3 regions of the Ruthenibacterium sp. genome follow, and region 1 is predicted to be linked to each of the others. Evidence: predicted binding sites of a transcription regulator. Region 1 holds the regulator's gene; each other region holds the start of a gene.

Region 1 (10,500 bases):
TGTCCAATGCGCCGCACCTGGGGGCGGCGCTTGCCCACGGTGCTTTCCATAAGCAGGAAGAACACGCCGTACAGGATGAGCATGGCGGAAACGACGGGCGGATTGTGCAGGTGCTCGGTCATCCAATCGTCCAGAGGCAGGCCGATGACGGCGCTGGGCACAATGGCCACCAGCACGTGGAACCACATGTCCCACACGTCCTTGCGGCAGTAGCGGTCCACCAGGCCGGACACACCGGAACCGCAGGCGTCCCGGTTGATGCGGAACGGCCACAGTTTGCTCCAGAAAATCACTACCACCGCAAGGATGGCGCCGAACTGAATGACTACATCGAACATTTCCTTAAAAGCATCCGATGTGGACATATGGATGAATTCATCGGCCAGGATCAGATGGCCGGTGCTGGAAATGGGCAGCCATTCGGTGATGCCCTCGATGACGCCCAGCAGCGCCGCGAAAAGATAATCCAGCAAAATAAGTCCCCCTTATTCCGGGCGCACAGCGTCCGTGGTGCGGGGCGCGCCCCGCCGTACAGTATATGCGTACGTCACACATCCAAGACCAGCCCCACCGGGCAGTGGTCGGACCCGTACACGTCGCTGTAAATGAGCGCGTCGCCAATTTTTTCGCGCAAACGTTCGCTGACGATGAAATAGTCGATGCGCCAGCCCGCGTTGGTCTCCCGCGCGCGGCGGAAATAGCTCCACCAGGTGTAGCGGCCCGCGGCGTCCGGATACAGCGCGCGGAAGGTATCCACAAAGCCGCTCATTAAAAGGTCGGTCATTTTCTGGCGCTCCTCATAGGAAAAGCCCGCCGAATGGATGTTCTGCTTGGGGTTTTTCAGGTCGATCTCCCGATGGGCGACGTTCAGGTCGCCGCAATAGACCACAGGTTTTTCCGTATCCAGCGCGCACAGATAAGCGCGCAGATCATCCTCCCACTGCATGCGGTAGGGCAGGCGCGCCAGTTCATTCTGGCTGTTGGGCGTATAGACGTTGACGAGGAAGAACTGCTCGAACTCCAGCGTGATGGCGCGGCCCTCGTGACTGTGCTCCTCTTTGCCGATGCCGTAGCGCACGGAGAGCGGTTCCATGCGGGTGAAAACGGCTGTGCCGGAATACCCCTTTTTCTCGGCACTGTACCAGTATTGGTGATAGCCCGGCGGCGAAAATTCGGCCTGGCCCGGCTGCATCTTCGTTTCCTGAAGGCAGACGACGTCCGCGCCGAAGCCCTCGAAGATGTCCGCGAAGCCTTTGCCGAGGATGGCCCGGAAACCATTGACATTCCACGATATCAATTTCAAAACGATATACCTCGCATATTTCTTTCAAAGTTCGGGACTTTCCGTCCCGGATATTGCACAGTATAGCACAAAATAGCCCCGCTGCATACCGGGATGCGGCGGGGCGCGCGTTATTTTCCGTTTTTTGCACGGAACGGACCGCTCATGTCAAAAAGGTGACCACAAGAATAAGCGCCGCGCACAGACCTGTGTATGCCAGCATGCCCGGCGTGCGCAGCGCACGGCCAAAGCTGTGGGCCGGGCGCTGCGCCCCCTCTCCTTCCCTGCCGTCCGCGGGTGCTGCACCGGGAAACCGCCAGCGCCTGCGCGCCGCAATCACGGCGCCCGCCGCAATGCTCACAAGCACCAGTATCCCCACGGCAGCCGTGCCCCAAATCCCTCCGTATTGTATGAAAAGGGGCGCCGCCATCGTGCCGATGGTGTTGATGGCAATATGCAGCAGGATGGTATACCGCAGCTTTCCCGTGTGGGCGTAAATGTAGCAGAAGACGGCGCCCAGCACAAAGGCATACAAAAGCTGAGACAGATTGGCGTGGAAAAGCGCGAACAGGAACGCGCCCACCAGTACATAGGTGCGGACGCCGTATCCGCCGATTTTATCGTACAGCAGCTTGCGGAACAAAAACTCCTCCCCCACGGGTGCCAGCACGCAGGCGAACAGAAACGTGGCCAGCGGGCTGCTGTTCATTTGCATCAGGGCAAGTGGGTTCTGCACCGCGCCGCCCTTAAGCATTCCCAGCAGAGCTGTGATGCCGAGGGAGACGAAATTGAACAGATACGTCACGCCCAGACACAGCACCAGCCAGCGCAGCCATCCTCCCGCCGTCAGCGCGGCGCTGCCCGCCGTGCCGGGCGTGCCGGGCACGAGTTTTTGCAGCAGCAGGATAAAAACAGGGACGGCAATGCAATACAGCGGCGCATAGGAGAGCGCCCACAGCCCCCAGCCCGTCTCCAGCAGGCTGCCCAGCAGTGTCATGCCGGCCAGCTGGAGCGCCTGTGTTACCAGCATCAGCACAAAGTAGCAAAGCCCCACCCGGGACATGGTGTTTTTGAATGACAAACCGTTCTGCATCACAGATGCCCTCCTCTTTTTCAGCAGCGGCATGCGGCGCGCTTTTGACACTCCGCCGCAGAGCCGCCGCGCTGTGCTTATGCTGTCTGGCGCACGCTGCCCCGCAGCAGCAGAGCGGCGCCTGAAACCGTGGCGGCTGTAAGAAGCGCAAGCGCCAGAAGCACCCGCGCCGGACCGCCGGGGATGAATGCCAGAACGTCCACCACCGCGCCCAGCGCACGGCCCAGCAATGTGTCGCGTCCCGCGCCCTCGGCCAGCCGTGTGAAGGTGTCGCCGAACAGGAAAACAGCCATATACGCGGCCCACAGCAGCCACAGCGCCCGCCGTCCCCAGCGCTGGATACATGCGCCCAGAAACAGCCCGGTGCAGGCAAGGACGAGAACTGCCGGCAAAATCACCCAGGCCCAGCGCAGTGCCTCCGGCTGCAGAAGGTCCGGCCCGTCAATGGGCATGCCGCGGAAAAGCAGCAGATACAGCCCGCGGTCCAGCAGCGTCAAAACCACTATGCCTCCGACGAGGCACAGCAACTGCAGGCACACGGTGACGAACATCCCAAACAGAAAACGGCGCCGTGTACAGCTCATCGTCAGCGCCTGCTCGTAGCCGCAGGAGAAATAATACAGCGCAAAAATAACGCCGAACATCACCAGCATGATCGCTGCAAATACAGTGCCAAGGGAAAAATACTCCTCCTCATGAGCGAAATACATGATACACAGGCTAAGCGCCTCGCCAAGCAGCCAGGCTCCGCCCAAAACAGCCAGCGATTGCCACAGGCTGTTCCGGTTGAGCAGGAATTCCCGTTTAATCGATTTTAACATATATGCTCACCCCTTTACCGGTATGCGGCGGCACATGAGCCAATCCAGCCAGCCCAACAGCACGGCCAAAACGATGGCGCTGCCGCCCAGCGCCCACGCATTGGAAAGAAAGCGCAGCATCGCGTCCAGCATGCCGTCCAGAGCTCCCGCCGCACCCGCGTAGCCGATGATCCCGCCGATCACCGCACATCCGCCGACGATCAGTACGAAAAATACGATCATGCCCACACGCCCAAAGCGGAGGCTGACAAAACCCAGCGCTTCACCAACGGACGCGCCGAGGAGCAGCACGGCAAACAGCCCCACCAGCATCGTACCGGTGAACAGGGCGTCCACGCCGAACATCCATTTTACTGCGAGCTGGATCAAAAGCAGGCATACGCCGATGCCTCCGGCCAGCATCACCTTGGCCGCCTGTGCTCCGGCGAAGAAGCCCCGGCGCGTAACGCCCATGGAAAGAGGCAGCGGCATGTAAGACTGGATCAGGCTGGCCTGCAGCACAAAGGGGAACATCATCCCGCAGGCGAAGGCCATGCCCAGGATACGCCAACCCGCGCTTTCAAATTCGGACAGCGGCGTGGAAACGGCGTAAAATGCAATGAACAGTGCGCCGACGCCCAACAGCGCGCCAATGAACTGCACTACCAGCAGGCTCAGATATTTTACGGTACGCAGCATCGTTATTCCCCTTCCTTATGGCCGCCCGTCAGGTAGACGAACACCTTTTGAAGCGTCACGCCGCTGATATCCACATCCAGCCCGTCTGCGCTGCGGCGCAGCGTATCCAGGCTGCCGCGCACGCAGGCCGTGCGGCTGCGGCCCAGGCCCTCTTCGTGGATGACCTGCAGCCCGGCGCAGGCGCGGGCCACGTCCTCGTCCCGGCCGGAAACATAGTGGAACTGGGCCACGAAGCTTTCGCAGTTGCCTGTCTCGATGACACGGCCGTTGTCGATAAAAATAATATCCTCAAACACGCCCGCGGCTTCCTCGATGATATGGGTGGAGATGATGAAGGTGCGTCCCGTTTCGGCGTAATCGGCCAGAAGCACATCGTAGAACTGTTCCCGCGCCACCACATCCAGGCCGGCCACCGGCTCGTCGAGAATGGTGATGGGCGCGCGGCTGGCCAGCGCCAGAACGATGGTGACCATGCTCATCATACCCTTGGAGAGCTTGTAGATCTTCTTTTTGGTGTCCAGCCCGAACATCTCGATCAGTCGTGCGGCGTACTCCTTGTCCCAGTGGGGGTAGTACAGTGCGGCGGCGCGCAGGTATTCCTTCACCTTCAGTGTGTTCTGGCCGAACAGCAGCATGGGCGAAAGCTCGCGGGAAAAGCAGATCTCGTCCAGTGCTTTCTGGTTTTCCCACACGCGCTCCCCGTTGTAGGTAACGAGGCCGGAATCGTGGGTATTCTGTGCCGTCAGAATGCTGAGCAGCGTGGTTTTGCCCGCGCCGTTGCGTCCGATGAGGCCATAGATCTTGCCTGGCTCGATGGTCAGCGAGACGCTGTGCAGCACCTCTTTTTTGTTGTAGCTTTTGACCACATCCGTGGCCTGCAATACTCCGTTCGTCATGTCCCTGTCCCTCCGTTACGTTTTGTCCGCCGCGGCCTGTTCAATCATGGCCATCAGCTCTCCCTTGCCGATGGCAAGGGTGCGCGCCTCGTCCACAAGGCTCCTCACATATGTTTCAAAAAAACTGTCTTTGCGCTTTTGGATGATTTTCTGTTTGCTGCCCGCCGCAACGAACATGCCGATCCCTCGTTTCTTATACAAAATGCCCTCGTCTACCAACAGGTTCAGCCCTTTGGCCGCCGTGGCCGGATTGATGCTGAACGCTTTTGCAAGTTCGTTGGTGCTGGGCGCCTGTTCCTCTTCCAAAAGCAGGTCCCGCACGATGTTGTCCTCCAGCATGGCTGCGATCTGCAGATAGATGGAGGTGGAATCATTCAGGTTTCCATTCAATTGTCTGCGCTCCTTCCCTCCAAAGGTTATTTGGTTATGTGGTTCATTACTTGTGTAACTAACTATACAACACGCAAAGACGGTTGTCAATCCCTCCGTCAAAAATTTTTGTTTTCCCTGCGGCAGATTTCCCGCCAAAGAAAAGCGCCGGAGCCTTCGAAAAGGCTCCGGCGCAGGCGGGAACTTATTGAGCGGATGGCCCCGCATCGGGGTCGAACCGTGTGAGAAACTGGCAGTACACATAAAGGTTCTGGACCTTTGTTGCCTCATTGCCGTACTCCGTGCGGATACTGGGCTGCGTCTCCGACGGCGTGACATAAAGGCGGAACGCAATGGCGTCCTGGTCCACCGCCATGTTCTCCACGGGTGCGTAATTGAAGTTGCGGATGGCAACGTCCAGATGCTTGTACAGCAGCTGTTCGATCTCGGCGTTGGAAAAGCACCGGACGACCTCACGGCTGCCGTGCATTTCAAGGATGGCTTTTACTTCCTCGAACGAGATCTCCTGTAAACGGAAACAGCCCTGATGCAGCAGGGTGAGCATGGATGCGTTGTCAAGCAGCAGCAGCGGTTTGGATGCGGCCATGGTACTCTTCCTTTCTGTTTGAAAAGTGGAGGAACAGTCCTCCCTGTCTTCATAGTACCGTGCAAACACCCGAATTGTCAATTATTGTTAAATTTATATCGTCTAATAAGTTGATTATTGTAAAATATACCAAAATCAAACTGCCGCACTTGGTGGGAATGCGGAATTTACAGCCGGGCGGGATGCTCGGCCAGCCATTCCTCCAGAATTTGAGCCGCCAGCGCCACCAGCTCCGGGCAGGGGCGCTTTTTATAATATTCCGGCGTGCGCGCCTCGGCCTGCGGTATGCCCTCGGGACGGGCCAGGCCCAGCAGCTCCCGGCAGATGATGCTGCCGTTTTCGGCCCGGAAGCGCCCGGCCAGCTCCTGGATCATCGCGTAGGTATCGGTTTTCTCCAGCCCGGCTTTGGGGTCGTTGTAGCCGCGCAGCGCGCTTGCGGCCAGCGTCATACCGCTTACCGCACCGCATACCTCCCGCATCCGTCCCATGCCTCCGCCAAAGCCGCTGGCCAGGCGTGCCGCGGCGTCTACCGAAAGGCCCATCTCCGGCGCGAACGCCCCGGCCACAGCCTGCGCGCAGTTATAGCCCTCCAGAAACAGCGCTTTCGCGCGTTGTGCTTTTTCACTCATATCCGATCAGTCCTTTACCAGGGAAAATGCAGTTACGTCGAACAGGCCGCGGTCCGTCAGGCGCAATTCCGGTATAACGGGCAGCGCCAGAAAGGAAAGGCTGGTAAACGGGTCCACATGGTACGGGATACCCATGGCCTTTGCCCGCTCCAGAATGGCGCCCGCTCCGGCCTGTATCTCCTCCCACGGGGCGGTGCTCATCAGGCCTCCCACGCGCAGGGGCAGCGCGCCCAGTATTTTTCCGCCTCCGGCCAGCACATATCCGCCGCCGATTTCTTTCAAATGGTTGATGGCCAGCACGAGGTCCGCGTCGTTGTCTCCCGCCGCGATGACGTTGTGGCTGTCGTGCGCCACGCTGGTGGCAATGGCTCCGCCTGTGATGCCGTAGCCCTTCAACGGGCAAACGGCAACGCCTCCGTTTTTGCCGTGGCGTTCCACCACGCATAGTTTGGTATAAACGGCGTTGGGCCGGAAAAAGCCGTTTTCCGAAGGAACCTCCTCCACCGCGTGACGCGTGACGATCTGGTACGGTACCATCTCAATGACATGGGCCGGGCCCGCGACGGGCAGCGCAAGGTCGGCAGGAGCCACGTTCTCAAAGTGTACCGAATGCAGCAGTGCATCGGGTACGGGGGCGGCGGCAAGGCCTGCAAAGCGCTCCTCCACGGGCCGGCCGTCCTTGTAAACCGCGCGCACGGTCATCTGCTTGAGGCTGTCCAGCAGGACAAGGTCGGCCCGATAGCCCGCGGCCACGGCGCCCAGGTCCCGCAGGCCGTATTCGCGGGCTGCGTTCCAGGTGGCCATTTTGATGGCGGTGACAGGCTTCATGCCCAGGCTGATGGCCTGGCGGACATTCCATCGCAGATGGCCGTCCCGGGCAATGTCGTCCAGATGCTTGTCGTCGGTGCAGAACAGGAACCGGTCGGCAGGCATGTCGCTGTCCAGCAGGCCGTTTACAAGCACCGAAAGGTTTTTCGCAGCGCTGCCCTCGCGAACCAGCACAGCCAGACCCGCGCGCAGCTTTTCGGCAGCCTCTGCAAAGGTGGTGCACTCATGCTCGGTGCGGATGCCCGCGGCTGCATAGGCCTGCAGCTCTCTGCCAGAAAGGCCGGGAGCGTGGCCGTCGGCCCGCTTTCCCGCATCCGCGGCCAGCGCCAGCTTTTCCAGTACGGTTTGCCGCGCGGCCAGCACGTCGGGATAACACATCACCTCGCCCAGGCCCAGTACGCGGGGATGCGCCATAAACGGGGCCATGTCTGCGGCGGTGAAATCCGCGCCGTTTGTTTCAAAGGGGGTGGCGGGCACGCTGGAGGGCAGCATCAGATACACGTTCAGCGGCAGGTTTTCCGTTGCATCCAGCAGATATTGTACGGCCTGTGCACCGCATACGTTGACGATCTCATGCGGGTCGGCCACAATGGTGGTGGTGCCGCTGCGGGTAGCGGCGCGGGCGAATTCAAAGGGCGCGGCAAGGCTGGATTCGATGTGGATGTGCGCGTCGATGAAACCCGGACACAGGAATTTGTCCGTGCAGTCCAGTTCTGTCCGTCCCCGGTAGCTTCCCACGCCCGCAATCACGCCGCCCGCCACCGCCACGTCTGCAGTGATGATTTCCTCGGAAAAAACATTGACCACGTTGACGTTTTTGAACACGAGGTCGGCGGGGGCGCGCCCCGCCGCCACGTCGATGCATGCTTTGTCCGCTTTCATTGTCCGGCCGCCTTTCCTGTTTTTGGTTTTTACCAGTATACTACATTATATAAAAAACGAAAAGGGCTCCGGCACATTCGCGCAGGCAGGACGCTCTGCGCTTCCCCGCCCAAAAACAAAAAGCCCGCTTTCAGCGGGCTTTCGGCTCTGCATCCTGTCAAATTTTTGTACGCAGTGGTATGGCCGCGTCAGAGCGCGGCCTTGAGCCGCCGGGCCAGCCGCATCAGCAGTGTGGGATTCCGGCGGTAATAATCCGCCCACCAGGCCTTTTCGGCGCGCTTGTCATAGGGAAGACGGCTGTACGGCTGGGTGCGGGGATATGCGCGTTCATACTCGCAGTTGAGACGAGGGTCCATTTGCATGAAAACAAGCCTCCTTTTTGAGGCCGCCCGGCACCGGGCGGCACAGTTGCGTGCAGAGCGTTTTGCGGGATGTGTTATTCTATTTTATGCCCCCGACGGGGACGGTGTGAGCTTCCGTTCCTTTCCGCTTTCAGTATATCATGTCCGCCAGTGAACGACAATATACCATTTGCACGAAAGCGCGGCCATTGCTTACAGCAACCTGCCGGAACGGTTTTTCCGGCGAATACACCTGTGTGCCGCGTGCCCTCATGCTGCGGTTTTTGCCGCAGTTGTGACGAAATTGTAAAAGTTGAAAAAATTCGCGCATTTTGCCCCGCAGGGCTTGACATACTAAAAAAGTGTTGTAAAATAAATTTAGCACTCGAACAGATAGAGTGCTAAACAGCAAGAGAGGAAAGGTGGTGTGGGCGGTGCCGATGGACGATCGGAAACGGCGTGTGCTGCGGGCGATCGTAACACTGTATGGCGCGGACGGAGAGCCGGTTGGCAGCGGTCTGCTGGCCGAACAGTTCGGACATGCGGTGTCCAGCGCCACGCTGCGCAACGAAATGGCCGCGCTGACAAAGCTGGGCCTTCTGGAGCAGCCCCACACCAGCGCCGGGCGCGTGCCCAGCGCCAAGGGCTACCGCTACTACATCGACAATCTTCTGGATACAGGCGCCCGCCTTCCCGCTGAGGAAAAACGGCAGATCGACCTTTTGTTCCGCGAGATGGACTACGACCCCGAACGTCTGGCCGAAAGCGCCGCAAGGGCTTTGGCGGACCTGACGGGCTACTGTGTCGTGGCTACAACGCCCAAAAGCGAGGACCTGTGCATCGCCCATTATGAGGTGATGCAGGTGGGCCGCTACACGGCGGCGGTGCTGGCCGTCACCAATGCGGGCGGTGTGCGCACGCGCACGGCAAAGCTGGATTTCGCGCTGCGGCCCGGCGACGCCCAGCGGCTGTCCCAAGCGTTGAACACCTACCTTACCTTCCGCAGCGCGGCCGACGTGCGCGAGGAACAGATGCGTACCGCAGCACAGAGCCTGGGCAGTGCGGTATATTACCCGGTGCTTTCGGCGGCGGTGACGCTGCTGCGGGAAGCGGGACGGCCCAATGTATATCTGGAGGGCCAGCAGAACCTGCTGAATTATGCCGAGCTTGCGGACAGCTTCCGCACGCTGATGGAATTCTTCAGCGACACAGAAGCCGTCAAGCGCTACGTCAGCCCCAAGAGCGAGCGCACCACGGTGCTGCTGGGCGACGAACTGCCCGAGTACCGCATGCCGGGCTTCTGCATCATGACGAAGCGCTATCTCGCGGGAGGCGGGCTGACGGGGGCCATCGGCATCGTAGGTCCAACGCGCATGCCCTACCGGGAAACGATCCCGCGGCTTGAATATTTCGCATTGCTGCTCGGCGAATGCATGTCGGGCAGGGTGCAGGAGGAGTAGCAACATGGCAGACACGGAAAAAGACGTGAACCGCGCGGCCGCCGCGCCGCAGGAGGAAGCGTCCGCCGCGCAGGCGGCGCCCGAGGCACCGCAGCCTGAAACGCAGGATGCAGAAAAGACGGAAAAAAAGGAAAAGCATACAGAAGGCAAGGCGCATGCCGAGCTGGCCGCACTGAAAACCAAGCTGGAGCAGGCTGAAAAAAAGCTGGCCGAAACGAAAGACACGCTGCTGCGCACCGCCGCGGAATATGAAAACTTCCGCAAGCGCAGCGCCAGGGAGCACGATGCCGCGTTCGACAACGGCGTGAGCTTCGCGGTGAACACGCTGCTGCCCGTGCTGGACACGCTGGAGATCGCCGCCGACGCGCCCACCGCGGACGAGAGCTATAAAAAGGGCGTGACCATGACGCTGGACAAATGCCGCGAGGCGTTCGGCAAAATGGGTGTCAGCGAGATCGAGGCGCAGGGCAAGCCCTTCGACCCCGAGCTGCACGCAGCCGTGCTGCAGCAGCCCTCTACCGACGACATGCCCAGCGGCACCGTCACGCAGGTGATGCAGAAAGGTTATCTGCTCCACGACAAGGTCATCCGCCACGCGGCCGTGGCTGTGGCCG
Region 2 (10,628 bases), on a different contig from region 1:
ATGCGCACTATCGTATTTAGTATAGCATACTTGCACCTGATTGAAAAGAAAAAGCCGCTCCCAAAGGAACGGCTTTTTCCGTAAAAGCGTCATTTCAACATATTGATGAGGATACCGGCGGCCACAGCGCTGCCGATTACGCCCGCAACATTCGGCCCCATGGCGTGCATAAGCAGGAAATTCTGGGGGTTTTCCTGCTGGCCGACCTTCTGAGAAACACGTGCGGCCATCGGAACAGCGGAAACACCGGCAGAACCGATCAGCGGATTCACCTTGCCGTGCGTCGCCCAGCACATGATTTTGCCGAACAGAACACCGCCCGCAGTGCCGAAGCAGAACGCGATCAGGCCCAGCGCCACGATGAACAGCGTGTTCTTGTTGAGGAAGGTCTCTGCATTTGTGGTACAGCCGACAGACACACCGAGGAAAATCGTAATGATGTTCATCAGCTCGTTGCCCGCCGTCTTGTTGATGCGGTCCACAACACCGGACTCTTTCATCAGATTGCCCAGCATCAGCATGCCGACAAGAGGCACGGCTGTGGGAAGGATCAAACAAATGATGATGGTGCAGATAATGGGGAACATGATCTTTTCCAGTTTGGAAACCGGACGAAGCTGTTCCATTACGATCATACGTTCTTTCTTTGTGGTAAGCGCGCGCATGATAGGCGGCTGGATGATGGGCACCAGCGCCATATAGCTGTACGCGGCCACAGCGATAGCGCCAAGCAGTTCAGGCGCCAGCTTGCTGGCAACGAAAATGGCTGTCGGGCCGTCCGCACCGCCGATGATGCCGATGGCGCCGGCCTGCGGGCCGGTAAAATTAAGCAGCTTCGCTCCGATGTAAGTAGTGAAAATGCCAAGCTGTGCGGCAGCGCCCAGCAACAGGCTCTTCGGGTTGGAGATCAGGGGGCCGAAATCCGTCATCGTACCGATACCAAGGAAGATCAGCGGTGGATAAATGCCCAGCTTGACGCCAAGATACAGCATATCAGCCAACCCGCCATGGTGCAGGATCTCGCTGAACATCGGATACAGCGAAGGGTCCGCGCCTTCCGGCGGGATGAAATACTGCATGTGGATAATCTCGCCAAACGGAAGGTTCGCCAGCAGCATGCCGAAGGCGATCGGCAAAAGCAAAAGCGGCTCGAACTGCTTGCCTATGGCAAGATAAATCAGCCCGCAGGCGACGATAATCATAATCAGATAGCCCGGATTCTCCATGATGCCGACAAAGCCGGATTCATTGGCAATACCGGTGACTGCGTTTAAAAAGCCCTGCATGTCTGTTCATCCCCTCCTGTCAAAACGGCTCGGTGTAAGCCACAACACCGGCCTGCCCCCAGGCGGAGCGCCCGGACACTCTTGTGCGCTTAACACTGCGCAGCGTATAATGTTCGCCGCCGTCCATGCAGGCGATAGCGGCGGCAATGGCCGCGACGACCTCGCCCGGGATGCCGGCTTCCACAACCGGAGCCTTCGGAGCAGCCGCTTTCACCGGAGCGGGAGCCGCTTCTTTCTTCGGAGCAGGCGCGCCTTTTTTCCTGCGGTCTACAGATGTAAAAATAATGCCCTCGAGCGTAATGAGCAGGTAGAGCAGCACCAGAACGCCGAATACGAGGATGAGGCCCGTTGCCACAACCACGCCGACGGACGGTTCGGGGTTCCCGGATGCAGTATTTGCCGCAACCGTAAGGAACTGTGAAATGCCCATGAAATAACCTCCCTGTTTTTTTACGATATCTTTTTATATTATAGATGAAATCCGTCCCGGTTGCAACCGTTAAATGAAAAAGTTGTTAAAAAAATCTCAAATATTTTCAGTTTTTCCTTCGACGGCTTACACACAAAAATGCCCGTCTGACGATTGTTCTTCAGACGGGCATAGAGCAGCATACTTACCTTATCTTATATCTTAAAAGGAGCCTACTTTTTGTTCATATTGTTCGCACGCCTCGCACACCTTTTGCTGAGGCGCAGGCTTCGGCTCATACCAGCCCCGCTTTTGCATCTCGCTGAACACTTCAAACTGCATGTCATGTTCCTCGGAAAGAATCTCCATCAGCTTATCCTTGCGTTCCTTTGTGGCGCATTCACCGGCATAATGATTATAATTCCCCGTGATGAATTTTTGGGAATTGAGCGCATCCGTCATTTTCGCCTGATCATCAAAGCAATTCATTATTTGTCCCCTCCTCATTTCAGTTCGCTGAGAATCGCATCATAATGCTGCGTATGGCGCTGGGCCATATCCTCGCACATTTCTTTGAGCGCCGGGTCCTCACAGGTCTGTGCATAGCATTTGTATTTTTTAATGATATTTTCCTCGTGAGTGAGCAGTTCGGAAAAACCGGCCAGCTCTACGGCAGTGATTTCTTCCATGGGGTTTGCCTCCTTTTCTGTAATGGTATTAGTTTTTCTCCAAGGCTCGCAAATATACAAAAAGCCCTGCGGCAAAACGCCGCAGGGCAAAGGAAATTTTATGAAAACAGGAGCCGGGCAATCAATACATGCCGCCCATACCGCCGCCCGCCATGGCGGCGTTGGCCGCAGCCGAGGCCGCGGGATCTTCCGGCTCATCCGCGACAAGGCTCTCGGTGGTAAGGACCATGGACGCCACGCTGGCCGCGTTCTCCAACGCAGAACGGGTGACCTTGGTCGGGTCAACGATACCGGCCTTGATCATGTCGCCGTATACTTCTTTCTGGGCATCAAAGCCATAGTTGGCATCGCTGCCGGACATAATTTTGTCGATAATGACACTGCCCTCCAGGCCGGCATTGGCCGCGATCTGGCGCAGCGGAGCCTCCAGTGCTTTGCGCACGATGCGCGCACCCGTGCGCTCATCGCCTTCGAGAGCGTCGATCACAGCGTCAACAGCAGCAGTCGTGTGCAGCGGAGCCGTGCCGCCGCCCGCGACAATGCCCTCTTCCACGGCAGCCTTGGCCGCATTCAGGGCATCCTCAATGCGCAGCTTCTTCTCTTTCATCTCGACCTCAGTGGCAGCGCCGACTTTGATGACGGCAACACCGCCGGACAGCTTGGCAAGACGCTCCTGCAGCTTCTCCTTGTCGAAGTCGCTGGTCGTCTCCGCCATCTGCGCACGGATCTGCGCAACACGGTTGCTGACAGCTTCCTTGTCGCCCATACCGTCTACGATGGTGGTATATTCCTTCGTTACCTTCACCTGGCGGGCACGGCCCAGCATATCGACGGTGGCGTCTTTCAGCTCATAACCCAACTCTTCGCTGACAACCGTGCCGCCCGTCAGAATGGCGATGTCCTGCAGCATTTCCTTGCGGCGGTCGCCAAAGCCGGGAGCTTTGACAGCGACAACCGTGAAGGTCCCGCGCAGGCGGTTCACGATCAGCGTGGACAGAGCCTCGCCCTCCACATCTTCGGCAATGATGACGAGTTTCTTGCCGGACTGTACGATCTGCTCCAGCAGGGGCAGAATATCCTGAATCACACTGATCTTCTTATCCGTGATGAGCAGATATGCATCATCCAGAACAGCCTCCATGCGCTCGGTGTCTGTGACCATATACGGAGTGATATAGCCGCGGTCGAACTGCATGCCCTTTACGACTTCGGAATAGGTCTCAGCCGTCTTGCTCTCTTCAATGGTGATCACGCCGTCAGCGCTTACCTTTTCCATCGCCTCAGCGATCAGGCTGCCGATGACTTCATCGCCCGCAGAAACCGTGGCAACACGCGCCACGTCGGCGGAGCCCTCCATTTTCTTGCTGTTCGCCTTCAAAGCCTCGACAGAAGCCTTCACGGCCTTCTGCATGCCGCGCTTCAGATCCATGGGGTTTGCACCCGCGGCAACGTTCTTCATGCCCTCGGTAACAAGCGCCTGTGCCAAAACCGTTGCGGTGGTGGTACCGTCGCCGGCAGCATCGTTCGTTTTGGTGGCAACTTCGCGTACGAGCTGAGCGCCCATGTTCTCGAACTGGTCTTTCAGCTCGATCTCTTTGGCGATGGTAACGCCGTCATTGGTGATGACCGGAGCGCCGAACTTTTTGCCCAAAACTACGTTGCGTCCCTTGGGGCCAAGTGTGATCTTGACCGTATCGGCAAGCTTATCAATGCCGGCGCAGAGAGCTTTGCGCGCCTCTTCGCCCATGAGTAACTGTTTTGCCATAAATAACGACTCCTTTTATTTTAAAATAGAATGAAAACAACTTTGCTGAGAGCTTACTCTACAACGGCAAGAATGTCCGACTGGCGCACGATGGTGCACTCGTCGCCGTCCACCTTCACTTCGGTACCCGCGTATTTGGCGATCAATACCCTGTCGCCCACCTTGACGGTCATCTCAACTTGGTTGCCGTCCACAAGGCCGCCCGGGCCCACAGCGACAACTTCGCACACCTGGGGCTTTTCCTTGGCGGAGCCCGTAAGGATGATGCCGCTCTTGGTAGTTTCCTCTGCTTCTACGTTTTTAATGACAATTCTGTCAGCGAGAGGTCTGATTTTCATAAAACTTTCCTCCTAAATTAAATTTTCCTTGTTTAGCACTCTATATCTTTGAGTGCTAAACATATTGTAACCACATTTACAGGAAAAATCAAGGGGGTAAAATAAAAATTTTTTGTGAACTCGCACGAAAACAAAACAATACCGGGCGGCCTGCGAAGGAGCCACCCGGTATTTGTCATATTTGTCTGCCTTCAAGTCATGTCACGCCGTTACGGCGGGAGCTCTGTCCTCAAACTGCGCATACAGCGGAGCCGGCAGCACAAACCGCGCTGCCAGAGGCAGCACTTGTGCGGAAAGACTGTCCGCCGGAGTGCACTCCCCGTCGATATTTGTGATGACAGCCTTCCCATCCATCGGCTCGATCAACACCTTTTGCGCTCTGCGGTATTCCAGCACATCCGAAAGCTCCGGAACGACACGACCATTTTGATAGTGGAGCCCGTTTTTATATTTGGACAGTACTCCCGCAATGCGCATCCGGCTCATTTTCTTTACCATGATCACATCCAGCACTCCGTCCTGCAGGTCCGCCATGGGCGCAGCGCGGAACCCGCCCCCGTATGCGACGCCGTTGCATACCGTGGCGATGAGGTAATCCCCCTCCAGCACATCGTCGTCCACCGTAATGCGCAGCCTGTGTCCCATGGGCTGCAAAAGACGTTCTACAATGGAAATATTATATGCCATCTGGCCGCCGCACAGCGGCAGGCGGCGATATTTGGGAATGCTGTATGCAACTTCAGAATCCAGCCCAACCGAACAGATTGCCGCAGAGACCCCGCCGTTTGCCGCGACCAAGTCAACAGGCACCGCCGTGCCTGCGATATTATCCGCAAGGGAAAGGAAATCCTCCGCCGCGCCGAAATTTCGCACAAAATCATTGCCGGAGCCGCACGGAACACTTGCTACCTCTGCGTTTTTATAGGGATACGCCCCCGTAAATACCTCGTTCAAAGTACCGTCCCCGCCGCAGGCGTAAAGGCGCACCGGTTCCCCGTCATCACCGTACTGCCGGGCGATTTCAGCCGCGTGGCCGGCGTGCTGTGTCAGCTCCACAGCATAATCCACACCCGCACCGGCCGCCGCGTCGATCAGCCGCGGCACAAGATAAAGGCTGGCGTCCGCTTTCCCGGATACCGGATTCACAATAAAAACATGCTTCATCAGGGTATTCCCCTTTCCTCACATTTCATTATCATCATACCGCATTTATACCAAACATACAATTGCCATTCCGTGCAAAAAAGCGGCAGGTAATAAAGCAAAGTGCCATGGGGTATACTGAGGGAAAGCGGCGTCTGCCGCAGGCCCGCCGTGCGGAAACATGAATGCAAAGGAAGAAGCTCCATGAACGTTATCCCTCATATTCTTTTTACAAGCCTGTTCTCCATCATCGTACTGTTCCTGCTCGCTAAGCTTATGGGCAACCGCCAGGTCAGCCAAATGAGCATGTTTGATTACGTAAACGGTATCACCATAGGCTCCATCGCGGCGGAGTTCGCCACGAGCCTGGAGGACGACTACTGGATGCCGCTGACTGCCATGGTCGTATATGGCGTCACCGCCGCTCTGATCTCCTATATTACCTGCAAATCTATGGCGGCGCGCAAATTCATCAACGGCAAGCCCGTTGTCCTGTATGAAAACGGAAAGCTTTACGAAAAAAACCTGGCTGCGGCCAAGCTGGACATCAATGAGTTCCTAACACAGTGCAGGACAGCGGGTTATTTCGACCTTGCCGATCTGCAAACCGCTATTCTGGAGACCAACGGCCAGGTGAGCTTTTTGCCGCTGGCCGCCCAGCGTCCCGTTACGCCGGAGGATCTCCAAATGACTCCCGATCCGGAACGTCCCTGCGTAAACGTCATCCTGGACGGAACCGTTATTCCGAAAAATCTGAAATACACCGGCAACGACGACGTATGGCTGAAAAAGCAGCTTGAGGCGCAGCATGTGACAAGGATCGGTGACGTTTTTCTCGCTACCGTAAACGCGCAAAACGAGCTGGCTGTCTATCCCCGTACCGGGGAGCGCGTGGCGCACGAGATGTTTGAGTAAACAATATGCCCCGTCCATCCGCGTCATTCCTTTTTACCGCTTGTACTGTTGTTTTCCCCATCATATAGCCTGCCTCAGCAATTGGAATATCCCTTTGTTGCGAAAGAGAAGAAAAACAGGCGGCAGAATTTTCTGCCGCCTGTTCTGTTGAAATCTTATTTGAAGTAACGGGCCAGCAGACCGGCAAACGCTTTGCCATGGCGGGCCTCATCACGGGCCATCTCATGCACGGTGTCATGGATGGCGTCCAGCCCCAGCTCCTTGGCCTTTTTTGCAAGGTCCATCTTACCGGCAGTCGCGCCGTTCTCGGCCTCTACACGCATTTCCAAATTCTTTTTCGTGCTGTCCGTCAGGACCTCACCCAGCAGCTCGGCAAACTTCGCAGCATGCTCAGCTTCTTCGTAAGCCGCTTTTTCCCAATACAGACCAATCTCCGGATAACCTTCACGATGTGCCACGCGCGCCATAGCCAGATACATGCCCACCTCGCTGCACTCGCCGTTGAAGTTCATACGCAGACCCTCGATGATTTCAGGATCGACGCCCTTGGCAACACCCACAACGTGCTCGGCAGCCCAAGTCATTTCACCTTTCTGCTCAACAAACTTGGAAGCCGGCGCCTTACAGACCGGGCAGAACTCCGGAGCAGCCTCACCCTCGTACACATAACCACAAACAGTGCAAACAAACTTAGACATAACTTGTTTCCTCCAGCATTATTATATTTTTGTTGTTTCATTGAAAGGCATTGCTGCCGTGTCTATAATATATCATGCTTCCCAATTGGTGTCAAGTATTTATTGATAAAAAATATCAATTATTTTTGAAACCTTTGGAAACCAAGCTTTTCCAGCGCCGGCAAAAGCGCCTTCAGCCCCACCGACGTCAGCGCCCCCATCCCAAGGCCCGAAAGCAGCAGGACAGGCGCATAATACAATGTATAAACAGATTGGGTCATCAGCAGATTGATGACCAGCAACTGCCCAAAATTATGTGTGATCGCGCCGCACACGGAGAGTATGAATACCGAAGGCCTGCTCCTGAAAAGGCACAGGACAGCCATTACGCCAAGCGACAACAAACCGCCGCCGAGGCTCAGCGCGCCGGCCATCGCACCGCGGGTGAGCAATACAAAAAAGCTTTTGAGCAGAACAAGCGTGAACGCGCTGCCGCGCCCCAGAAAGAACAGCGCATACATCACAACCACATTTGCAAGACCCAGCTTCACGCCAGGCGGCAGCCCCAACAGCGGCGTGAGCGTCCCCTCCAAAAAAGAAAGCACCACGGACAGAGCAAACAGAAGCCCCATCAACGCCACGCGGCGCGTCTTTTCATTGCGCAGAACACTCACCTTCCTTTTCCGGCGATATGCACGAACCGCTTTTACAAAAAGACAACATGGTAAGCCCCCTCTGCTTCTGCTGCCAATTCAAATGAAGCCTGAAGTGCTTTGGAAACATACAGTGTGTTGTCCTCATCCAGAAGCAGGCCTTCACCGCCTGTCTCGAAATATTCCAGCGCCTTTTCCCTGCCCTGAACAAAAAGGGCCGTGGACCAGAAATCCGCCTCCGCACCATTTTCACAGAGAATGCCTATGGAAACGATATCGCTTTGCGCCGGTCGCCCTGTCGCGGGGTCCAGAATATGATGATACCGCACACCATCCTGCTCAAAATAACGTTCGTATCCTCCGGAGGTGCAGAAAACCGCATCCCTGATTTCAAATGACGCCAGCGAGACCGATTCCTCCTCTTTCGGATCACGAAAGCCCAGCCGCCACGCTTCACCGTCCGGCTTTACGCCCCGTGCGTAAATGCTGCTCCCGCCAAGCCAGCACAGCGCCGCACGGATGCCATATTCGTCATAAACCTCTTTCGCAACGTCACAGGCTGCTCCTTTGGCGATACCGCCCAGATCTACCGCCTGGCCGGGACGCTGCAGACGCGCCGTTCCGGATTCAAGAAGCAGGCCTCTGTCATCCACCAACGGCAGCAGCGCGTCGATTTCATCCTGCTGCAGCACCCGCGGCGCATCCGTGGTAATGCCCCATGCCAGTGCAAGCGGCGCGATTGTAAGTTCAAACGCTCCGCCCGCCTGTGCACTGAGTGTTTTCGCCTGCGAGAGCAATGCGTATGTCTGCGCCTCGACCGCCACAGCCTCTCCGCTTCCGGCAGCCGCGTTCAAACGTGCAATATCACTCCCCTCTTTATATACAGAAAGCCGGTTCTCCATCTCACGAAACGCCTGTTCCGCCGCCGCGATGGCTTTTTCTCCGTTTGGACCGTAGACCTTCTGGTCCGCCACAGCATCCATGACAAATGTCGCCGAAGTGTGGCGGACGTTTTGCCGGGACAAATTATAATATAGAAGCCCACCCGCGCACACCACTGCTGCAGCACACGCTCCGGCGATCATTTTTATTGCTTTTTTCATACGAATCTCCTTTGGCTGATAGTACGATTGTAGGCAAGTTTGCCCGTTCTGTCAAGCGTCCGCCGCATGCCGGTTTTGCTGTGTATAAAATGTAAAGATTCTGCGCACACTCCCAGAAAGGCCTTGCAAATATTACCAGATTCGTGTAAGATGGTAACAACAATTTTTCTCAGGAAAGGAACCGATTATGAAACGTTTTTTTGCTGGTTTATTGGCAGTTTGCCTTGTGGGCGCCGCGTTTGCCGGCTGCAGCGGCAGCAGCGCAAATTATAATGTGAACGATGTTGCTTCCGCAGTTGAAACGGTGGCTAAGATCGAAAATCCGCTGGACATTACCGAGGATGACCTCACCTATGAGTTCGGCGTAGATATGGACAAGGTCGAGGAGTTTTCCGGCCAAAAAACGGGCGTGGCGAATACGGCGGGTACGGTGCTTGTCGTGAAGGCTTCTGCGGGCAGCGTGGACGACATCAAGGCTGCGCTGGAAAATTACAAAAACGGTCTTGTTTCCGTGAGCGAGAATTATCAAAATGATTTTCCCGAAGCATACCAGCAGGTCTCTGACGGCCGCGTCGTTGCAAAAGGCGATTACGCTGTATTGGCCATCGCGGCTGCGGGCGTCGATTACACCGAGGTCGATGCCGCGATCGACGAGGCTTTGAAATAAGCATTTACAGGCCCCGCAAAGCCGGTACCTCCGGGGTACCGGCTTTGCTTTTTGCCGCGGGAATGTCCGGCGGCGCAATGTTTCCAAACAAGGAGTGAAAGCATGGTCTTCAGCACCGTACTGTTCCTGTTCCGTTTTCTGCCCATCACACTGGCACTTTATTATCTTGCGCCCGCAAGGCTGAAAAACACCGTTCTGTTTTTGTGCAGCCTCGTGTTCTATTCTTGGGGCGAAGTACGCCTGTTTCCGGTAATGGCAGCCGCCATTCTAATCAACTATACTGCAGGCCTTGGCATTGAACGCTTCAAAGACAGCGCCGCTGCGCGACGCGGCTTTTTATTGTTCAGTATCATCGGCAGCCTTGGCATGCTGTTCTTTTTCAAATACACCGACTTTTTCATCAACAACATCAACGCCGTAATAGGAACGTCCATTCCCCTCCTGCGCCTGACTCTGCCGCTCGGCATCAGCTTTTATACATTCCAGACGATGAGCTATTCCATTGATGTATACCGCGGCGATGTGAAAGCCGAGCATAATCTGATCAACTTCGGCGCTTATGTGGTCATGTTCCCGCAGCTCATTGCCGGGCCAATCGTGAAATACAGCGATGTAGCGGAACGGCTCCACATTTTAAAGGGCCGTGTCACGATGGACCGCATCGACGAGGGCATCTCACTGTTCATCTTCGGGCTTGCCAAAAAAGTGTTGCTGGCCGACGGTATCAGCGCGCTTTGGTACGACGTGATCGGCCATGATGTAAACGGCGTATGGGAAGCAGGTGTTGGATTGTCCAACGCGTCTACACCTCTGGTGTGGCTTGGCATCATTTCCTATGCCCTGCAGATCTACTTCGATTTTTCCGGCTATTCTATGATGGGCATCGGCATGGGCAAAATGCTGGGCTTTGATTTCCCGGACAACTTCAATCTGCCTTACATTTCGCGCAGTATCACTGAATTTTGGCGGCGCTGGCACATCAC
Region 3 (10,628 bases), on a different contig from region 1:
GATCAACATGCTGACGCCGATGTTTGCCACGGCACTGTTGGCGCTGGCCGGCATCCATGCCGTCATTTTGTTCGATCTGTTCACCTTTTTTGCCGCGTTTCTGTCGCTGCTGTTTCTGGTGAAGCTGCCCGCAGCCCCCTCCGGCGCTGCCCGTGCAGAGAGCGTGCTTCGTTGTGCCCGGCAGGGGCTGCGCTTCTTAAAGGGACAGCGGGGCATCCTTCACCTGATTTTGTTCCTCGCCGCCATCAATTTCACCGCGTCGGTCTACAACGCGGCATTCCCCGCCATGCTGCTTTCCCGCCAAGGCGGCGGCGAGGCTGCTCTGGGTGCCGTCAACACCGCTACGGGAGCCGCGCTGCTTTTGGGCAGTGCCGCCGCCTCGGCGCTGCCGCCGCCCAAAAGCCGTGTGCGGGCGGTTTGCAATACCCTGCTGCTGGCCATGAGTACGGAAAACTTTTTTCTTGCCTTCGGCCGCAGCGTCCCCGTCTGGTGTCTGGGCGCGGTATTGGGCTGGGCCGCCATCCCGTTGATGAATGCCAACCTGGACGTGCTGATGCGCACTCACATCCCCATTGCCATGCAGGGGCGTGTGTTTGCTGCGCGCAATACGCTGCAGTTCTTCACCATTCCGCTGGGGTACTTTGCCGGCGGCCTGCTGGTGGACAAGGTATTCGAGCCGCTCATGGCCCGCCGCCCGGCCGGAAGCCTGCTGTGCGTTTTGTTCGGTGCCGGAAAGGGCTCGGGCGCCGCGCTTCTGTTCTTCCTATTGGGACTGCTGGGTGCTGCCACCTGCCTTGTGTTCCGTCGGGACAGGCAGATCTGGGCGCTGGAATGTCCGGACGGGGCGCGCGCTGCGGGCCGGTAAAACGGCCCGCAGCGCTTTCCCGTACAGCACACTGCTTTCCCTGCACTGCATCCATCTCATAAAAAGGCCCGTGGGCCGCCGTATCTGCGGGGGCCCACGGGCCTTTTTCTTCCTTTTTCTGCCGTGCTTGGGGGCTTATTCCCCAGCGATCTCGATGCGGCGCGCCTGCGGGACCTGCGCCGCCTGCTTGGGCAGCGTCAGCTCCAGCACACCATTTTTGTATGCGGCGCTGATGTGTTCCGTATCCACGCCCGAAACGTCGAAACTGCGGCTGAACGAGCCGAACTTGCGCTCCCGGCGCAGATAGTTGCCGTCTTTGTCCTTTTCTCCGCTCTCGCTGCTGTGGCGCGCCGTGATAACAAGCGTTGTACCGTCCAGATCAATGCCGATGTCCTCGCGCTCAAAGCCCGGCAGCTCTGCCTCCAGCAGATAGCTGTCGCCTTTGTCCTGCACATCGCAGCGGAACTGTGCCATATTGGAAATGCTGCCATCCCAGAAGCTGCGCTCCACATTATCGAGATAATTGAACAAATTGCGTTCATTGCGGCCAAACGGAATCAAGTCAAACATAATCTGCTCCTTTTCTCTGTGCGTACTTTATTTTTCCCGGCGCCCGCGCGCAGGCAGGTTGTTTTGCCGGAACATGTTCTTTTTTGTTCCCCTTCGGAACAATTTTTATTATAAAGGCTGTTCGTGAACTATTTTCGCTAAATTTATGAACAAAACATGAATTTTTAGCACTCTATTATATCGAGTGCTAAAAATTTTCAACTTGCAAATTACACCGCTCTTGTGTATAATGAATTTATCTGCCCGCGATGCTTATAATGTATAAAAAGCGTCTGCAGACGGTTTTACAACACCCCAAGGAGGGATATCATGAGCTTTCTTTCCAAACTGGTCGGCATCGGCCTCGTGGCCGGCGCCGCCGTGGCCGCTGTTAAGCTGATCGAGAAGGTTTGGCCGCAGGACGATGCGCTGGACGACGTAGTATACACTGTTGAAACGGGCGAATTTCCGCAGGAGGACGGTACGGACGCCGAAGATGCGCCCGAAGCGCCTTACCGCCCTTTCGATCCCGACGCAGCCCTCGCGCCCGTGCCGAATGTGAACCCTGTGGAGGCGCCGCCCGCCGTGCCCGTGACTGATCCGACCAAAATCGCGGACCCGGCCGATTTCCAGGACTGGGATGAGCTCGGCTGCCAGGGCTGAACGTTCCGCGTTCCGCCGTATTTGTACGTTACACGCCGCTGCCCTGGATGCAGCGGCGTTTTGCATGGAGGTAACAGCAATGACAAAAATCACAATTTTTTCCGGATTCCTGGGCGCGGGCAAGACCACGCTCATCAAAAAACTCATCCCCACGGCCTACAAGGGCGAAAAGCTGGTGCTCATTGAAAATGAATTCGGTGAGATTGGCATCGACGGCGGCTTTATGAAAGACGCCGGTATCGAAGTAACGGAGATGAACTCCGGCTGCATCTGCTGCAGCCTGGTGGGCGATTTTGGCGCGGCGCTGCAAAAGGTACTGGACGAATACCATCCCGACCGTATCCTCATCGAGCCGTCCGGCGTGGGCAAGCTGTCCGACGTCATCCGCGCCGTTCAGGCCCTGCATGCCGATGTGGAGCTTGCGGGCTTCGTCACCGTGGCGGATGCATCCAAATGCCGCATTTATATGAAAAACTTCGGTGAATTTTACAACAACCAGATCGAGCACGCCAGCGCCATCATTCTGAGCCGCACGCAGAACCTGCCGGAGGATAAACTGGCCGCGGCCGTTGCGCTGCTGCGCGGGCACAACGAAAAGGCCCCCATCGTCACCACGCCGTGGGACGCGCTCACCGGCGCGCAGCTTTTGGACGCGATGGAACAGAAAAACAGCCTGATGGCGGAGCTGACCGCTCTTGCCGGGGAAACTGCCCACACGCATCATCACCATGAAGATGGCTGTACCTGCGAGGCGTGCCGACATGAGCATGGGCATGATGAACACCGCCACGACCACGGGGATGAGCATTGCCACGACGAAGCACACGCACACGGTGGAAACTGCTGTCACAGCGCAGAAGAGCATCACCACGGCGAAGACTGCACCTGCGGGACATGCCGGGACGGGCACGGCCATAACCACGCCGAACACCATCATCACAGCCACGAGGGGCATCACCACGCGGACGAGGTGTTCACAAGCTGGGGAATGGAATCGCCCCGCAAATTCACCGAGGCTGAGGTTGCATTCTGCCTGACGGCTCTGGATTCCGGCGACTACGGCGCGGTGCTGCGCGCCAAGGGCATCGTCCCCGCGGCGGACGGGACCTGGCTGCATTTTGACTATGTTCCCGGTGAGCAGGACATCCGCACGGGCGCCGCCGATTACACCGGCCGCCTGTGCGTTATCGGCGCACAGCTCAACGAAGCGGCGCTCAAAACGCTGTTCGGCGGGGAGGCATGAGCATGAGTATCCCTGTTTATCTGTTCACGGGCTTTCTGGACGCGGGCAAAACCGCTTTCATTCAGGAAACGCTGGAGGACCCGGGCTTCAACACCGGAGAAAAAACGCTGGTGCTGCTGTGCGAGGAAGGTGAAAATGAATACCGCCCCGAAAGGTTCGCAGGCGGAAACGTCAGCTTTCTGCCGGTGGAGGAGCAGGCCGGCCTGACCACCGCTTTTTTAAAAGACTACCAGAAAAAACACCGTGTGGACCGCGTGCTCATTGAATACAACGGTATGTGGCCGCTTCAGGCGCTGTATGACGCGCTGCCCACGGACTGGGATATCTACCAGATCATCCTTCTGGCGGACTCTACCACCTTCGCCTCCTATATGACCAATATGCGCCAGCTTGCCGTGGACAAATTGCAGGACCCTGAAATGGTGATCTTCAACCGCTGCACCGACGCCACGGACAAGGCGTACCTGCACCGCGCCGTTCGCATGGTGAACCGCCGCGCCCAGATGGCGTTTGAGCGCACCGACGGCAGCGTGGACCCCGACGACGTTGTGGATGAGCTGCCCTTTGATACCGACGCGCCTGTCATAGACATCGCGGACGAGGATTTCGGGCTGTGGTATCTGGACGCTATGGACAACCTGGACAAATACATGGGCAAGACCGTGCGCTTCAAGGGTTATGTCTGTCAGACGTCCCGTGTGCCCAAGGGCTGCTTTGTGCCCGGCCGCTTCGGCATGACATGCTGCGCCGAGGATATCTCTTTCATCGGTTTTATCTGCGCGGCGGAAAACGCCGCCGCGCTGCAGCACCGCAGCTGGGTGACCGTGACGGCCACCGTGGGCGCAAAGGAGCATCCCATCTATGACGGCGTCGGCCCCTGGCTGGAGGCTGCCAGCGTCACCCCCGCCCAGCCGCCCAAGGAAGAGCTTGTATACTTCCTGCGCTGAACCGAAAACAGCATCCGCCCGCCGGGTCTCCGGCGGGCGGATGCTGTTTATTGAACGATAAAAATTCCGCTCAGTTGTCCACGCCCTTTTTGCGGAAGGCCAGCGCGAACAGCACTGCACTGCCCGCCGTCCACACGGCAAGCACAGCGACGTCCCAAAGCACGTTCGCCCCCATCCACGATTGGTGCCCAAGCCCCAGAAACATTAAATCGGCCGTAGCCGTGGTCGGCACAAAGGACGCGACTTTCTGAAGCACGCCGCCCATCCCGGCAAACATGGTGGGCAGCATGAATACCAGAGCCAGCGGGCCTGCAATGGTGCCCGTAGAGGTCTGGTCCCGGCAGACGATCCCCGTCAGGCCGCCCAACAGCAGCATCGTTATGCTGCCTGCCGTGCACACCAGCAGGAATACCGGAAGCTGCGCCGGGCCGAAGCCCGTCAGAAAAAACAACACCGTGTCCACCAGCAGAGTGCCTGCCAGCACCGCCAGCGTTTTCGCGGCCAGAAACTCCCCGCCCGTCACATTGCACAGCATCAGCGTGCGCATGGTGTTCTTTTCCTTTTCCTCGGCGATCATCATGCCCAGCACGGAAAGCGGCGTCAGGCACAGGTTCATCATCACGCCCAGCATCAGGAGATAAGCGGGCGACATGCCAAGATCTACGAACTGATAGATAACGATAAAGATCAGCGGCAGCGCCAGCATCAGGAGGACGTTGAGATTTTTGAACATATCCACAATGTCCTTTACAAACAGCGTGCGCAAAACACGCAGATGCTTTTTCATACCAAATTCCTCCCCGTCACCTGCAAAAATATTTCTTCAAGGTCCGGCTCTTCCGAATGCACGGACGCAATGCCCCGTCCGGAAAGGTCCGCCAGCAGCGCCCCAATCGCCTCTGGATTCCTGGCACACTCCAGCGCCTCACCGTCCTCCAGCAATACGCGCACCCTGTCTTTGGCATACTTCAGCTTCAGTTGTGCGGGCACGCCTGTCTCGGCAATACGCCCCTCGTTCAAAAAAGCCACGCGGGCGCACAAACGGTCCGCCTCCTCCATGTTGTGCGTGGTGAGGAAGATTGTCGTGCCGCCGTCGTTCATTTCCCGCAGCAGGCGGTGGATGGCCGCCGTGGTGGCGGGGTCCAGCGCAGCGGTGGGCTCGTCCAGAAACAGCAGCCGGGGCCGGTGCAGCACGGCCATGGCTAAGATCAGCCTCTGGCGCATACCCTTGGAGAGTTTTTTTGCCACGCGCTTGCCCGCGTCGGCCAGGCCCACTTTTTCCAGCACTTCCCCGATGCGGGAGGCGGGCAGGCCGCGCAGGTCTGCAAAAAGCTTCATATTTTCATAGATGCTCATACGCTCGTACACGCCGCTGTTGTCGGACAAAATGCCGATCTGCTCATAAGCCGCGCTGTCAAGGCGGGCAATGGGCGCGCCGAATACGGCAATCTCTCCCGCGCCGGGCCGGAGCTGACGTGTGAGAAGCTTGATGGTAGTGGTTTTTCCCGCGCCCGAAGGCCCAAGAAAACCAAAAATCTCCCCTTCCTTCACGGCAAAGCTCAGGCCGTCCAGCGCCCGGGTACTGCCGAAGGAAAGGGATACGTTCTGCATGGATAGAATGTCCATTGGCGGTTCGCTCCTTTCGGTGAATGATATCATTTTACCGAAAAAAAAGCAGTCTTGCTACAAAAATGCCGTGAAGGGAGCATCCCAAACGGCGAACGGAGCATTACGGGGCATGAACGGAGCAGAAACCATCGCCGTTTTCCGCCGCCGCCCTTTTATTTCCGGCGCGAAAATTCCTCCAAAGGCCCATAAAGCAGATACGGGCATCCGTATCGAAACGATAAGCTGCACCATCCCCGCCGCATACGCCGCCCGGGCAGGCACAGCTTTTATTTTCTCCCGCCATACGCGGCTTCTTTGTCAAAACCGGTACTGCCGCCGCATGGCATCAATGCGGCCCTTGCTGAGCGGCACACCGGATTCCGGCCCGTTCTCCAGCCGCAGCGCGTAGCTGTTGCGCGTCCAGCGCACCACCTCCTGTACCTTCTGCATGTTCACAAGGTAGGAGCGGTGGCAGCGAAAAAAGCCGTAGCGTTCCAGCCGGACAGACAGCTCCTCCAGCGTGAGCGCGCAGGCGTATTCTTCGCCCCGGACGCTGAGCGCCGTGCGGCCGGACGCGCTTTCGGCAAAGTCGATGTCCGAGGGATTGAACAGCAGCAATGTCTCCCCGGCTTTGGCCGGGATCTTTTCCACCGCTGTGCCCTGCGCCGCGCTTTCCTCGGCGGCCTCAAGCCTTTCCAATCCGGTCCCGTCCAAATGGTAGCGCTCGCCCGGCAGCAGATAGACCGTGCGCGTGGAAGCCGTGGCCGCGATGCAGCACCGGCCTGTGGACGGCACGCCGTCCATCCATTCCAGAATACGCCTACATCCTTCCGCGTCCTGCCCGGCCAGCGGTTCTTCGATGTAAAACACCTCGGGAGCGCGGACGATCTCCCGCGCGATGGAAAGCCGCCTGCGCTGGGCCGGCGTCAAACGGCGCAGCGGTGTGCGCCGCGCATCCTCCAGCCCCATGGCGGCCAGCGCGGCGTCGGCCATGCCCCGTGTGCCCGCCATCCGCTCGAACAGACGCAGGTAAGCGGCCGTATTCATTCTGTCGTAAAAGCCTTCGTCCGCACGCACGAAGCCAACGCTGCGCCCGCTTCGGGCCAGCTCCGCGCGCAAAGGCGCGCAAAGCTCCGGCGCACACTCGAAGTTCACGGCACAGCCGCCGCCTTTCAGCAGCAGTTCCCGGGCTGCGTGCGGCAGCGCCGCACTGCTTTCCACGTCAGCTTTCCTCCCCGATCCGTTCCAAAAACGCTTTGCCGTAGGCGTCGGCCTTTTTGCCGCCCACGCCCGGCACCTTCAAAAATTCAGCCATCGTGCGCGGCTTTTGGGCGCTCATGGCGCGCAGCGTCGCGTCGGTGAAAATAACGAACGCCGGTACGCCCGCGCGCTTTGCGAATTTCAAACGCAGTTCCTTCAGGCGCTCGAACAGCGCCATATCCGCGGGCAATGCCGCCGTGCTCTCGTGGGCGCGGGGTGCCTCCCTGGCCACGCGCAGCGTGACGGTGCCGCCGTATTCCAGAAATTCCAGCGCGGGCGCCCCAAGTGAAAGCGTGGGATACTGCCCCGCTGCCTGTTCCAGATAACCCGCGGCCGTAAGGTGGTTGAAGATCGCGCGCAGCCGCGCGGCGGACACACTGCGCAGGCGGCCATAGCCGTCGGCACGCTCCAGCCGGTGGCGCAGCACGCGCTCGCTCTCGCTGCCGCGCAGTGCGTCGATGACAGTGGCCGCGCCCAGCGGGTAGCGCAGATCCCTCAGGAACAGGAAGATGATGCGGGCCTCGCCGCTCACGTCCACCTTTTCCGTCTGCGTGCTGCACACCGAGCAGTTGTCGCAGTGTTCGGGCGCGTTCTCGCCGAAATAGCGCAGCAGATACGCCCGCAGGCAGCTGCCGGAATGGCAGTAAAATGTCATACGGCGCAGCCGTTCCTCGTCCTTCTCCCGTACCAGGCGGCGCGTTTCCTCGTCCAGCGCGTCGTTTTCATCGTCCTTTTCAATAAAAAACCGGTTCGTCACCACATCCTTGCCGCCATACAGCAAAATGCAGTCCGCCGGCTGTCCGTCGCGGCCCGCGCGCCCGGCCTCCTGGTAATAGCTCTCGATGTTTTTTGGCATGTTGTAATGCAGCACAAAGCTGACATTGGATTTGTCGATGCCCATGCCGAAAGCGTTCGTCGCCACCATCACCCGCGCTTCGTCATACAAAAACGCGTCCTGGTTGCGCTGGCGCTCGTCCGCCGAAAGGCCCGCGTGATAACGCGTGGCCGCGTAACCGTCAGCCCGCAGCTTTTCGCACACTTCTTCCACGGTCTTGCGCGTCAGGCAGTACACAATGCCCGAAGCGCCCGTGTGGGCCGCCAGATACCGTGTGACGGCCGCGTATTTGTCCCGCGGCTCCTCTACACCAAAATACAAATTCGGCCTGTCGAAGCCCGTCACCACGGTTACAGGGTCCGCGAGGCCCAGCAGGCGCACGATATCCTCCCGCACCTCGCCCGTGGCCGTGGCCGTAAACGCCCCCACCACGGGGCGGCGGGGCAGCGTTTCCAGAAAGCGGGCGATATCCAGATACCCGGGGCGGAAATCCTGCCCCCACTGAGACACGCAGTGGGCCTCGTCCACACACACCATGCTGATGTTCATGCCCTGCGCAAAATTCTGAAAGCGCGGCGTGAACAGCCGCTCGGGCGCGACGTAGATGATTTTATACACACCTTCCATGGCGTTGGCTATGGCCTTCGCCGTCTGCCCCTCCGTCAGGGAAGAGTTCAGGTATGCAGCGCGCACGCCGCTTTGCACCAGCGCGTTCACCTGGTCCTTCATCAGGCTGATGAGCGGCGACACCACCAGCGTGATGCCCGGCAGCAGCAGCGCGGGCAACTGGTAGCACATGGATTTGCCCGCGCCCGTGGGCATGATGCCCATGGCGTCGCGTCCCTGCAAAAGCGCGTCGATGAGCTGCTCCTGCCCGGGGCGAAAACCCTCGTAGCCGAAAACAGATTTGAGCAACGCGCGTTTTTCACTCACCGGTTGTGCTTCCATTCCAAAAATTCCTCGTAAGTGCCCGTGCGGTCCAGACAGCCCGGCTGGCCCAGCGGCAGCTCGATGATGCGGTTCGCGATCTCATCGATGAACTGGTGGTCATGGGACGAGAAAAGCAGGTTGCCGGGAAAGCGCGCCAGGCCGTCGGCCAGCGCCTGGATGCTCTCCAGGTCCAGATGGTTGGTGGGCTGGTCCAGCAGCAGCACATTGGCGTGGGTCATCATCATACGGCTGAGCATACAGCGTACCTTTTCGCCGCCGGACAGCACCTTTGCGGGCTTGTATACCTCGTCGCCGGAAAACAGCATCCGGCCCAGAAAACCGCGCAGATATGTTTCGGTGGTGTCCTCGCTGTACTGGCGCAGCCAACAGATAAGGTCCTCGTCAAAGCCCTCGAAAAAAGCGGAATTGTCCTGGGGAAAATAGCTCTGGCTCGTGGAAACGCCCCACTTGAAGCTGCCCGCGTCCGGCTCCATCTCGCCTGTCAGGATCTTGAACAGCGCGGTCTGGCCCGCCTCGTTTTCGCCCACGAGGGCGATTTTGTCGCCCTTGTTGGCGATAAAGCTGACATTGTCCAGCACCTTCACGCCGTCCACCGTCTTGGTGATGCCCTCCACAAACAGGATGTCCTTTCCGGCCTCCCGCTCCGGCTCAAAGCCCACATAAGGGTATTTGCGGCTGGAGGCGGGCATCTCCTCCAGCGTAATGGAATCCAGTATCTTCTTGCGGCTTGTGGCCTGCTTGGATTTGGATTTGTTTGCGGAAAAGCGCTGGATAAAGTTTTGCAGATCGCGGATCTTTTCCTCTTTTTTCTTATTCTGGTTGCGGATGAGCTGCTGCATCAGCTGGCTGGATTCGTACCAGAAATCGTAGTTGCCCGCATACATCTGCACCTTGTTGTAATCGATATCCACGATATGGGTGCAAACCGCATTCAAAAAGTGGCGGTCATGGCTGACGACGATGATGGTGCCGGGATAATCCATCAAAAATTCTTCCAGCCAGTCGATGGATTCAATGTCCAGGCCGTTGGTGGGCTCGTCCAGCAGCACGATGGATGGCCGGCCGAACAGAGCCTGCGCCAGCAGTACCTTCACCTTCTGGCGGCCGTCCAGCGCCGACATGGGCGCGGTATGCAGGTCCATCGGAATGCCCAAACCGTTCAAAAGCTGGTCCGCCTCTGTCTCGGCCTCCCAGCCGTTCATCTCGGCAAATTCACCCTCCAGCTCAGCGGCTTTTTCACCGTCCGCGTCGGTAAAGTCCTCTTTCGCATACAGCGCTTCTTTTTCTTTCATAATGTCATACAGGCGGCGGTTGCCCATGATGACGGTGTCCATAACATTGTACTCGTCGTATTTGAAATGGTCCTGCTCCAGAACGCTCATCCGGTCGTCCGCGCCCATAGTCACCGAGCCGGTGGTAGGCTCCAGCGCGCCGGAAAGGATGCGCAGCAGCGTGGACTTTCCGGCGCCGTTCGCTCCGATGATGCCATAGCAGTTGCCGGCCGCAAATTTCAGATCGACGTGTTTATACAGCGTGCTGCCCGCGAACTGCAGGCTGACGTCGGTTACAGTTAACATAAAATTCTCCTTTTTCCCGGGCCGCACCGCACAATCCGCGGCTGACGCCTTAAACTCCGTCCCGCCTGCAGCTTTTCCGTCCTGTTTCGCAAAAGCCCTCGCCAAAACACAACGTGCGGCGGTTTCGCCC

What was found. Region 1 encodes HrcA, which represses chaperone genes, less so after heat shock. Its sites were predicted from a motif close to TGTTAGCACTCNNNNNNNNNGAGTGCTAACA; they were not measured.
Region 2: IIY41_RS11495 (co-chaperone GroES) is a predicted target of HrcA. The motif match lies at 4,518-4,548, and genes of this name have one in related genera.
Region 3: IIY41_RS06405 (Hsp20/alpha crystallin family protein) is a predicted target of HrcA. The motif match lies at 1,598-1,628, and genes of this name have one in related genera.

What each region holds. Positions count from the first base shown of each region.
Region 1 is NZ_JAFOIN010000101.1:461-10,960, reverse strand. Features, by position in the region: gene IIY41_RS12350 (undecaprenyl-diphosphate phosphatase) at 1-473, opposite strand, end outside; gene IIY41_RS12345 (exodeoxyribonuclease III) at 548-1,303, opposite strand; gene IIY41_RS12340 (CPBP family intramembrane glutamic endopeptidase) at 1,446-2,375, opposite strand; gene IIY41_RS12335 (hypothetical protein) at 2,453-3,196, opposite strand; gene IIY41_RS12330 (hypothetical protein) at 3,203-3,874, opposite strand; gene IIY41_RS12325 (ABC transporter ATP-binding protein) at 3,877-4,770, opposite strand; gene IIY41_RS12320 (GntR family transcriptional regulator) at 4,786-5,160, opposite strand; gene IIY41_RS12315 (hypothetical protein) at 5,345-5,746, opposite strand; gene IIY41_RS12310 (C-GCAxxG-C-C family protein) at 5,914-6,375, opposite strand; gene ade (adenine deaminase) at 6,382-8,085, opposite strand; gene IIY41_RS12300 (hypothetical protein) at 8,274-8,447, opposite strand; gene hrcA (heat-inducible transcriptional repressor HrcA) at 8,867-9,886, shown strand; gene grpE (nucleotide exchange factor GrpE) at 9,891-10,500, shown strand, end outside.
Region 2 is NZ_JAFOIN010000092.1:104,738-115,365, forward strand. Features, by position in the region: gene IIY41_RS11470 (sodium ion-translocating decarboxylase subunit beta) at 90-1,286, opposite strand; gene IIY41_RS11475 (OadG family transporter subunit) at 1,306-1,716, opposite strand; gene IIY41_RS11480 (spore coat protein) at 1,918-2,184, opposite strand; gene IIY41_RS11485 (hypothetical protein) at 2,199-2,384, opposite strand; gene groL (chaperonin GroEL) at 2,506-4,149, opposite strand; gene IIY41_RS11495 (co-chaperone GroES) at 4,203-4,487, opposite strand; gene IIY41_RS11500 (diacylglycerol/lipid kinase family protein) at 4,689-5,651, opposite strand; gene IIY41_RS11505 (DUF421 domain-containing protein) at 5,835-6,545, shown strand; gene IIY41_RS11510 (NADH peroxidase) at 6,701-7,243, opposite strand; gene IIY41_RS11515 (Gx transporter family protein) at 7,363-7,896, opposite strand; gene IIY41_RS11520 (FAD:protein FMN transferase) at 7,929-8,978, opposite strand; gene IIY41_RS11525 (DUF4358 domain-containing protein) at 9,166-9,645, shown strand; gene IIY41_RS11530 (MBOAT family O-acyltransferase) at 9,748-10,628, shown strand, end outside.
Region 3 is NZ_JAFOIN010000061.1:6,578-17,205, reverse strand. Features, by position in the region: gene IIY41_RS06410 (MFS transporter) at 1-865, shown strand, start outside; gene IIY41_RS06405 (Hsp20/alpha crystallin family protein) at 1,001-1,435, opposite strand; gene IIY41_RS06400 (hypothetical protein) at 1,745-2,077, shown strand; gene IIY41_RS06395 (CobW family GTP-binding protein) at 2,157-3,320, shown strand; gene IIY41_RS06390 (TIGR03943 family putative permease subunit) at 3,323-4,267, shown strand; gene IIY41_RS06385 (ABC transporter permease) at 4,338-5,054, opposite strand; gene IIY41_RS06380 (ABC transporter ATP-binding protein) at 5,051-5,893, opposite strand; gene IIY41_RS06375 (LytTR family transcriptional regulator DNA-binding domain-containing protein) at 6,194-7,096, opposite strand; gene recQ (DNA helicase RecQ) at 7,098-8,918, opposite strand; gene IIY41_RS14150 (ABC-F family ATP-binding cassette domain-containing protein) at 8,900-9,904, opposite strand; partial or broken gene IIY41_RS14145 (ATP-binding cassette domain-containing protein) at 9,959-10,498, opposite strand.